2 regions of the Cellulosimicrobium sp. So1_17 genome follow, and region 1 is predicted to be linked to the other one. Evidence: predicted binding sites of a transcription regulator. Region 1 holds the regulator's gene; the other holds the start of a gene.

Region 1 (4,416 bases):
ATCGCGAGACCGATCTCGTACGCGTCGAGCTCGGCGCTCCCGCTCGCCCGGATCGTCTCCTCGACCCGTTGGGCGAGGAGCGCGAGGTCGTCCTCGTTGACGGGCCGGCCCTGGCAGGCCTTGCGGACGCCGTTGACGATCTTCTCGCGCGAGAAGGGTTCGGTGACCCCGGACCGCTTGACGACGGACAGGCTGGCCGTCTCGATCGTCGTGAAGCGTCGCTGGCACTGCGGGCACTGACGCCGGCGACGGATCGACGCGCCGTCGTCCGACGTCCGTGAGTCGACGACACGAGAGTCCGCGTGGCGGCAGAACGGGCAGTGCATGACGGCTCTCCTCGGCTGGGCTCCCCGGCACCTCGCAGGGCGAGGGCGGCGCGACGAACGTATGACGCCGCCCTGCGACGGTGCAACACGCCGAGGTCCCGAGGACGGAGCAGTGGACGGAGCAGATGTGCGCCGCGCCGGACCCCGGAGATGCAGAACGGGGGCGACCGTCTCCGGTCGCCCCCGTCGGGACGCCCCCGTCCCCATCTCGCGCGCGACTCGCCTCGCGCGCTCCGACGTGCTCAGGGGTCGCGGATGACCGCCGACCCCGCCTCCTGCCCGGCCCCCCAGCCAGGCGAGTGAGGTGACACTAACTTAGGCCCGCCTAAGCGTGGAGCGCAACCCAGGGCGGCGCACAGGACGAGCGGGAGCGCGTGTCGTAGGTCACAGGGCCGGGTCGGCGCCTCACGCGTCGACCGGGAGCAGCAGCCGCTGCCCGGCACGGAGGCCCGACGACGACAGCCCGTTGAGCTCGACGATCCGTGCCACGACGTCGCGCACGTCCTCGCCGGGCGTGGCCAGCGCCGACGCGTGGTCCCAGAGCGTCTCCCCCGCCGCGACCACGTGGACCCGGACCTCCTCGGGCTCTCCTGCCGACCCCGCGACGGCGCTGCCCACGCGCGCGCCGAGCACGACCAGGAGCGCCAGGAGGACCACCAGGACGACCCGTCCTCGCCGCGTGAGCCGCAGCGGCGCCTCTGGTACGCCGCCACCACCCGATCGCGCGAGGCCCTGCTCGCCCCACGTCGCCGTCATGCTCGCCATCACTACCTCCGTCCCCCGCCGGCGCCGGAGCGCCTTCCCCGGTCGCTCCGGCCCGGCGGGGTTGTGTCGTCGACCCGGGACCCGGATCGAACACCTGTGCGTAGAACACCTGTACGAAGGTCTACCACGTCCGGCGCGCCGAGTCGAGACATGCTCGAACAGATGTTTGATTCGTGTCGCTCTCTCCCCTAGCCTGGGACCAGGTCGGTTCGCCGGACATGTCCATCGACAGGTCCGGCCCGGAACGCCTCCCGCCAGGGACGACGCACCGGATCGGGTCGACCGGTGCCCCGGCGAGCGCGGCGGGGCACCACCGACGAGGAGGACGGCGCGCCGGACGGGGCAGGTGACCTCCGGGCGGGCGTCGACCGCGAGGCGACGAGGGCGGAGACCACGATGGCGGGACGAGGCAGGAACACGAGCGCGGGGCTCGCCGAGGTGCGCGAGCTCCCCGACGGCACGGCGGGCAGCGACGGCCTGACGCCACGACAGCGCCTGGTCCTCGACACGATCCGCTCGTGCGTCGAGCAGCGCGGCTATCCCCCGAGCATGCGCGAGATCGGCGAGGCCGTCGGCCTGACGAGCCCGTCCTCGGTCAAGCACCAGCTCACCACGCTCGAGCGCAAGGGGTACCTGCGCCGGGACCCGAACCGTCCGCGCGCCATCGAGGTCGTGCAGCCCGACGACGGCCGTCGTGCCGTTCCCCTCGTCCGCGTCGCCGACGACCAGGTGCACGACGAGGCGCACCCCGCGCCGTCGTACGTCCCCGTGGTGGGCCGGATCGCCGCGGGCGGACCGATCCTCGCCGAGCAGGTCGTCGAGGACGTCTTCCCGCTGCCGCGCCAGCTCGTCGGCGACGGCGAGCTCTTCCTCCTGCGGGTGCAGGGCGACTCGATGATCGACGCCGCGATCTGCGACGGCGACTGGGTCGTGGTGCGCCGGCAGAACGTCGCGGAGAACGGCGAGATCGTCGCCGCGATGATCGACGGCGAGGCGACCGTGAAGACCTTCAAGCGGGGCGACGGCCACGTCTGGCTCGTGCCGCACAACTCCGCGTACGAGCCGATCGCCGGTGACGACGCGCAGGTGCTCGGGCGCGTCGTGTCCGTCCTGCGCAGTCTCTGACTCGGCACGGTTCCCGACCTCTACGCGCCCCCGGGCCGCTCGACCGACCTGACGACGGGCCGGTGATCCCTCCTCGTGGGATCACCGGCCCGCCGTCGTGCTCCGCTCCTACAGGCCGAACCGCCGCGCGACCGCGCGCAAGGACTCTGCCGAGCTCCGGAGACCTGTCAGCTCCGCGTCGGAGAGCGGCACCTCGACACGCTCGCTCGCGCCCCGGCGGTCGATCAGCGTCGGCAGCGACAGGCACACGTCGTCGATCCCGTAGTCACCGTCCAGCAGCGTCGAGACGGGCAGGAGCCGGTGCTCGTCGCCGAGGACCGCCTCGATGATGCGGGTACCTGCGAGGCCGACGGCGTAGTTCGTCGCCCCCTTGCCCTCGATGATCCGGTAGGCGGAGTGGACCACCTCGTGCGCGATCTCCTCGCGGGCGTCCTCGGACAGCGGAGGGTGGCCCGCGATCCCGGGCCAGTCGAGCAGCGGGACGCCGCCGATCGTCGCCGAGCTCCACAGAGGGATCTCGCTGTCGCCGTGCTCGCCCGCGATGTAGGCGTGGACGTTCTGCACCGCGACGCCGCAGTGCTGTGCGACGAGGAAGCGCAGGCGCGACGAGTCGAGCACCGTGCCGCTGCCGAACAGGCGCTCGGGCGGCAGGCCGGAGAACTTCAGCGCCGCGTAGGTGACGATGTCGACCGGGTTCGTCACCATGACGTAGACGGCGTCCGGCGCGACCTCGACCAGCCCAGGGAGGATGCTGCGCATGAGGCCGATCGTGCCTTCGGCGAGGTCCAACCGCGTCTGGCCCTGCTTCTGCTTCGCCCCCGCGGTCACGACCACGACGTCCGCACCGGCGCACACCGCGACGTCGTCGGACCCCTCGACCTTCGCCATCGGCATGAACTGGATGCCGTGCTGCAGGTCGAGGACCTCCGCCTCGACCTTGGCCCGGTTGACGTCCAGCATGGCGACCGTCCTGGCCGCCCCCCGCATGAGGGCCGCGTACGCGAGCGTCGACCCGACGGCACCCGCCCCGACGATCGCCAGCTTGGTGGTCCGTGCCGCGGAGCCCGGGACCGGGCTCCCGGCGGGCGCCTGCGCGGGGGTGGGCAAGGTGGTGCCTGCGTCGGTCATCGCGCCTCCGTCTCGTGGGATGCGCTCAGCCTAGGGCGGCGAGGCGCCTCAGCGCAGCGGCAGCGACCTCGCGGTCGGTCGTCCGCCAGAATCCCGGCATCGACCGGGTGAGGAACGTCCCGTAGCGTGCGGTGACGAGCCGGGGGTCGAGGACCGCGACCACACCGCGGTCGGTCGTCGAGCGGACGAGGCGCCCCGCACCCTGGGCCAGCAGGAGCGCGGCGTGCGTCGCGGACACCTGCATGAAGCCGTTGCCGCCCGCCGCCTCGACGGCACGGGCGCGGGCGGAGCGCACGGGGTCGTCGGGACGCGGGAACGGGATGCGGTCGATGAGGACGAGCTGGCACGAGGGGCCCGGGACGTCCACGCCCTGCCACAAGGAGAGGGTGCCGAACAGGCACGTCGCCGGGTCGTTGGCGAACTCGCGCACGAGCGTGGGGAGCTGGTCGTCGCCCTGGCACAGGACGGGGACGTCGAGCCGCTCACGCATCGCCTCGGCAGCGGCGACGGCCGCCCGCCGCGACGAGAACAGGCCGAGCGTCCGGCCGCCCGCAGCCTCGACGAGCGTCGCGATCTCGTCGAGCTGGTGCTCCGTCGCGGCGTCGCGACCGGGCGTCGGCAGGTGCTTGGCCACGTACAGGATCCCCTGACGCGGGTAGTCGAACGGGCTGCCGACGTCGAGGCCTCGCCAGGAGGGCGCCTCCTCGCCGTCCGACCCGCCGCCGCCCAGCCCGAACGTGCGCGCGACGGCGTCGAACGTCCCGCCGAGCGCGAGCGTCGCGGACGTGAAGACCCCGGTCCGCTCGGTGAGGAGGTGCGTACGGATGAGGCCGGCGACGCCCAGGGGCGCCGCGTGGAGCCTGCTCGCTCCCTCGCCGAACCGGTCGGCGGTCCAGCCGCCCTCGCCGGGTCGTGAGCACCACAGCACGTCGTGGCCGGTCGGGTCCCCGGCCATCCGCTCGGCGACCTCGAAGAGCTGGAGCATCGCCGACTGCGCCATCTTCAGGCCGGTGTCCGGCGTCGCGGGCTTCTGGACGCCGGTCTCGGGCTTGAGGCGCGAGAGCACCTCGCG
Region 2 (4,416 bases), 1.9 Mb from region 1:
TCTGACGCTTCGGCAGGTGGAAGACGCTCGTCGGAATGAACTTCTCGTGGCTGCGCGCGCCGAACAGACCCATCTCGTCCAGCCACTCGGCGATCGGGTTCCGTCGACCGCGGGCGAGCCTGTACGGCGCCGGGAGCCGGAGGGTCGTCACGCGGGCAGCGGCGTACTCGTCACGGATGGGGGTGATCCCGAACGCGGTCGCCGCGTCACTGACCGCCGTGAGGTTTCGCTCGTCGATCGAGGCGTAGCGGATCGGCCGACGCTTGACGAACGACCCGTCGCCGAGGAGATGAGCCAGCATGACGACCTTCCGGTCGTCCCACTCGGCGTTCCGCTCGGGACCAGGGACGTGGCGCGGCACACCGATGCGCGAGCCGACCTCGAGGTCGCCGAGGGCTGTCCAGCCGTCGTAGGTGAGGAACGGGTGGTTGGCGGTCGCCTCGATCTCCTTGCCCGACGCGAGCCGCATCCGAAAGACGGGCTTCACGCCCGTCGGGAAGACGTGGGTCAGGTGCCGGCGCACGTACTGGAGGCGGTCGTTGAGCGCCCACACCGGGACGTCCTTGGCGTTGAGGGCGAACAGCTCCCCCATCGTCGTCTCGGCCCCCGTGTCCGCGCGCAGGATCTTCGTGTCCTCCGTCAGGCAACCCGACTCGCGAAGGTCGCTCATCTGCGGTTTCTTGTCACCACGCTGCTCCGGTCCACGGTTCAGCTGCGAGATGGCGATCACCGGAACTTCGAGCTCCTTCGCGAGCAGCTTGAGCGCACGCGAGAACTCCGAGACCTCCTGCTGTCGCGACTCGACGCGCTTTCCCGAGGACATGAGCTGGAGGTAGTCGATGACGACGAGCTTGAGGTCGTGCCGCTGCTTGAGCCGCCGGCACTTCGCCCGGATCTCCATGAGCGACATGTTCGGCGAGTCGTCGATGAACAGCGGCGCCTCGGCGACCTTGCCCATGGTGCCGGCGAGCTTCTGCCAGTCGCCGTCGTCCATCTTTCCGGAGCGCATACGCGTCAACGGGACCTTCGCCTCGGCGGCGAGCAGACGCATGGTGATCTCGTTGCGGCTCATCTCGAGGGAGAAGATGACGGACGCCATCTGGTGGTGCACCGCGGCATGCGTGGCAACGTTGATTCCCAAGACGCTTTTTCCGATGGCCGGACGCGCCGCGACGACGATCATCTGCCCGGGGTGCAGGCCGTTCGTCAGCCGGTCGAAGTCAGAGTAGCCGGTCGGCACGCCGGTCATGCCCTCGCCGCGTCCCTGCGCTGCCTCGATCTCGTCGAACGTCGGGCCGAGGATGTCGGACAGCGGCGCGTAGTCCTCCGTCGTCCGCCGCTCGGTGACGGCGTAGACCTCGGCCTGGGCGTTGTTGACGATCTCGTCGACGTCCCCGCCGTCGGTCGCGTACCCGAGCTGGACGATGCGCGTCCCGGCCTCGACGAGGCGGCGCAGCACCGCACGCTCGCGCACGATGCGCGCGTAGTACCCGGCGTTCGCGGCGGTCGGGACGCCGGCCATGAGGTCGTGGATGTACGGGGCGCCGCCGATACGCTGCAGCTCCCCGCGCTTGGTCAGCTCGGCGACGACCGTGATGGCGTCCGCCGGCTCGCCCCGGCCGTAGAGGTCGATGATCGCGTCGTAGACGAGCTCGTGCGCCGGGCGGTAGAAGTCGTTGCCGCGGATCTGCTCGATGACGTCGGCGATCGCGTCCTTGGAGAGCAGCATGCCGCCGAGGACGCTCATCTCGGCCGCGACGTCCTGAGGCGGCGTACGGTCGAAGCCGGAGTGACCGGATCCCCCGTAGCTCTCCTCGAGCTCGTCGATCGACATGCGCCCCTCGTTCCCCCGGGGACGCGGCCCTCTCGGGGGCGCCCCGGGCATCGCCCGCGTCGTACACCTGTCCTACAGCGGGCCACCCACACGACTGTCCCGGTGGCCGCACCTCCCACTGCCGACAGGCACGACCCCGCGACACTAGATCCGCCTCCCGGGCACCGCAAACGTGCCTGTGCACGGGCCGGTGGACAGGCAGCCACAACCTGTGGACACGCGCCCTCATGCTGTGCACACCCGGTGGACAACCATGTGGACAACGACGGGATATCCCTGTGTACAGGTGGCCGGAGCCCGCCTGACCAGCATCTTCATTACCCTCAGGGGTGTGGATGAAAGAAAGTCGGACGACACGCCGACGACACGCCGGTCGCTGCTCGACCGACAGATCCTCGCCCTCGCGGTCCCTGCCCTCGGCGCCCTCGTCGCCGAGCCGCTCTTCGTCCTCGTCGACTCGGCCGTCGTCGGACACCTCGGCACCGCGGAGCTCGCCGGCCTCTCGCTCGCCTCGACGTTGCTCGTCACGCTCGTCGGCCTCTGCGTCTTCCTCGCGTACGCGACCACCGCGGCCGTCGCACGACGCCTCGGCGCCGGGCAGGAGCGCGAGGCCCTCCAGTCCGGCGTCGACGGCCTCTGGCTAGCCCTCGGCCTGGGGATCGTGCTGGCTGGCCTCCTGTGGATCACCGCACCCTGGGCCGTGGGCGCGATGGGCGGGACGGGAGACGTCGCGGAGCACGCCGTCGTCTACCTGCGCTGGTCCGCGTTCGGCCTGCCCGGCATGCTGCTCGTCCTCGCCTCCACGGGCGTGCTCCGCGGGCTGCAGGACACCCGCACGCCCCTGTGGGTCGCCGCCGGCGGCGCGACGGCCAACGCCGTGCTCAACGTCGTCCTCGTCTACGGCGTCGGGCTCGGCATCGCCGGCTCGGGCATCGGGACCGCTGTCGCCCAGCTCGGCATGGGCGCGATCCTTGTCGCGGTCGTCGTGCGCGGTGCCCGACGACGCGGCGCGGCCCTCCGCCCCGCCGCCGGTGGCATCTGGGCCAACGCGCGCGCCGGCACACCGCTGTTCGTCCGCACCCTGTCGCTGCGCCTCGCGATCCTCCTCACCGTCTTCGTCGCCACCGGCCTCGGCGAGGTCACCCTCGCCGGCTACCAGGTCGTCGCCTCCGTCTGGGGGCTCGCCGCGTTCGCGCTCGACGCGCTCGCGATCGCCGCGCAGGCGCTCGTCGGCTACGGCCTCGGCGCCGACGACGTCCCCCGGGTCCGCGCCGTCCTGCGCCGCACCCTGCAGTGGGGCGTCGCGGCAGGCGCGCTGCTCGGGCTCGTCATGGCCGCCGGCGGCTGGTGGTTCGCCCTGCTCTTCACGTCCGACCCCGACGTGCGGACCGCCGTCGCGCTGGGCATGGCCGTCTGCGGCTTCCTCCTGCCCATGGCGGGGTGGGTATTCGTGCTCGACGGTGTGCTCATCGGCGCCGGCGACGGCCGGTTCCTCGCGTGGGCCGGCATGCTGACGCTCGTCGTCTACGTGCCGTTCGCGCTCGCCGTCCGGCACTGGGCGCCCGACGGCGCGGCAGGCCTCGCGTGGCTCTGGCTCGCGTTCGCCGGGGTCTTCATGGCGGCCCGCGCCCTGACCACCGGTCTCCGCGCCCGCGGCTCGCGCTGGATGGTCACCGGCACCGCCTGAGCCGACGTGTCAGGACCACAGGACACCCGAGCGTTCCCCGACCCTGACACGCGGTCTCGTCGCGCATCGTGTCAGGGCCACGGGACACCCAGGTGACCTGTCGTCCTGACACGGTCCGGGAGCGACACGAAGGCCCGGCACCTCGGGAGAGGGACCGGGCCTTCGACGTCCGAGCCCGAGGGCTCAGCGGTACTGCGGGATCAGGCAGCGACGACCTTCACCGCGACGGTCGCGGAGACCTCGGGGTGCAGGCGGACGGAGACCGTGTAGTCGCCCGTCGACTTGATCGGCTGACCGATCTCGATCTTGCGCTTGTCGACCGACGAGCCGGCAGCGGCGACCGCGGACGCGATGTCCGCCGTCGTCACGGCGCCGAAGAGACGACCGGCGGTGCCGGCCTTCGCCTCGACGACGACCGGCTTCGACTGCAGCGAGTCGCGGATCGCCTTCGCGTCGTCGAGCGACGCGATCTCGCGGGTCTTGCGCGCCTTGCGGATCGCGGAGACCTGCGACTCGGCACCCTTCGACCACGGCGTGGCGAGCTTGCGCGGGACGAGGTAGTTGCGGGCGTACCCGTCCTTGACCTCGACGACGTCGCCGGGCTCACCGAGACCGGTGACCTCGTGCGTCAGGATCAGCTTGGCCATGAGTTCTTCCCCTTCCCGCTCAGCGAGCCGTCGACGTGTACGGCAGCAGAGCCATCTCGCGGGCGTTCTTCACCGCACGGGCGATCTGGCGCTGCTCCTGGACGGAGACGCCGGTCACGCGACGCGCGCGGATCTTGCCGCGGTCGGAGATGAACTTGCGCAGCAGCGCGGTGTCCTTGTAGTCGACCGACTCGATCTTGGCCGACTTCAGCGGGTTGGACTTCTTCTTGGGCTTGCGCACCACAGGC

The links. Region 1 encodes LexA, which represses DNA repair genes until DNA is damaged. Its sites were predicted from a motif close to TCGAACANNTGTTCGA; they were not measured.
Region 2: ACZCLJ_RS13385 (replicative DNA helicase) is a predicted target of LexA. The motif match lies at 1,894-1,909, and genes of this name have one in related genera.

What each region holds. Positions count from the first base shown of each region.
Region 1 is NZ_CM143702.1:1,095,137-1,099,552, forward strand. It holds gene nrdR (transcriptional regulator NrdR) at 1-326, opposite strand, end outside; gene ACZCLJ_RS04940 (LysM peptidoglycan-binding domain-containing protein) at 732-1,091, opposite strand; gene lexA (transcriptional repressor LexA) at 1,488-2,216, shown strand; gene ACZCLJ_RS04950 (L-lactate dehydrogenase) at 2,325-3,344, opposite strand; gene ACZCLJ_RS04955 (ATP-dependent DNA helicase) at 3,370-4,416, opposite strand, start outside.
Region 2 is NZ_CM143702.1:3,040,730-3,045,145, reverse strand. It holds gene ACZCLJ_RS13385 (replicative DNA helicase) at 1-1,834, opposite strand, end outside; gene ACZCLJ_RS13380 (MATE family efflux transporter) at 2,166-3,521, shown strand; gene rplI (50S ribosomal protein L9) at 3,722-4,168, opposite strand; gene rpsR (30S ribosomal protein S18) at 4,188-4,416, opposite strand, start outside.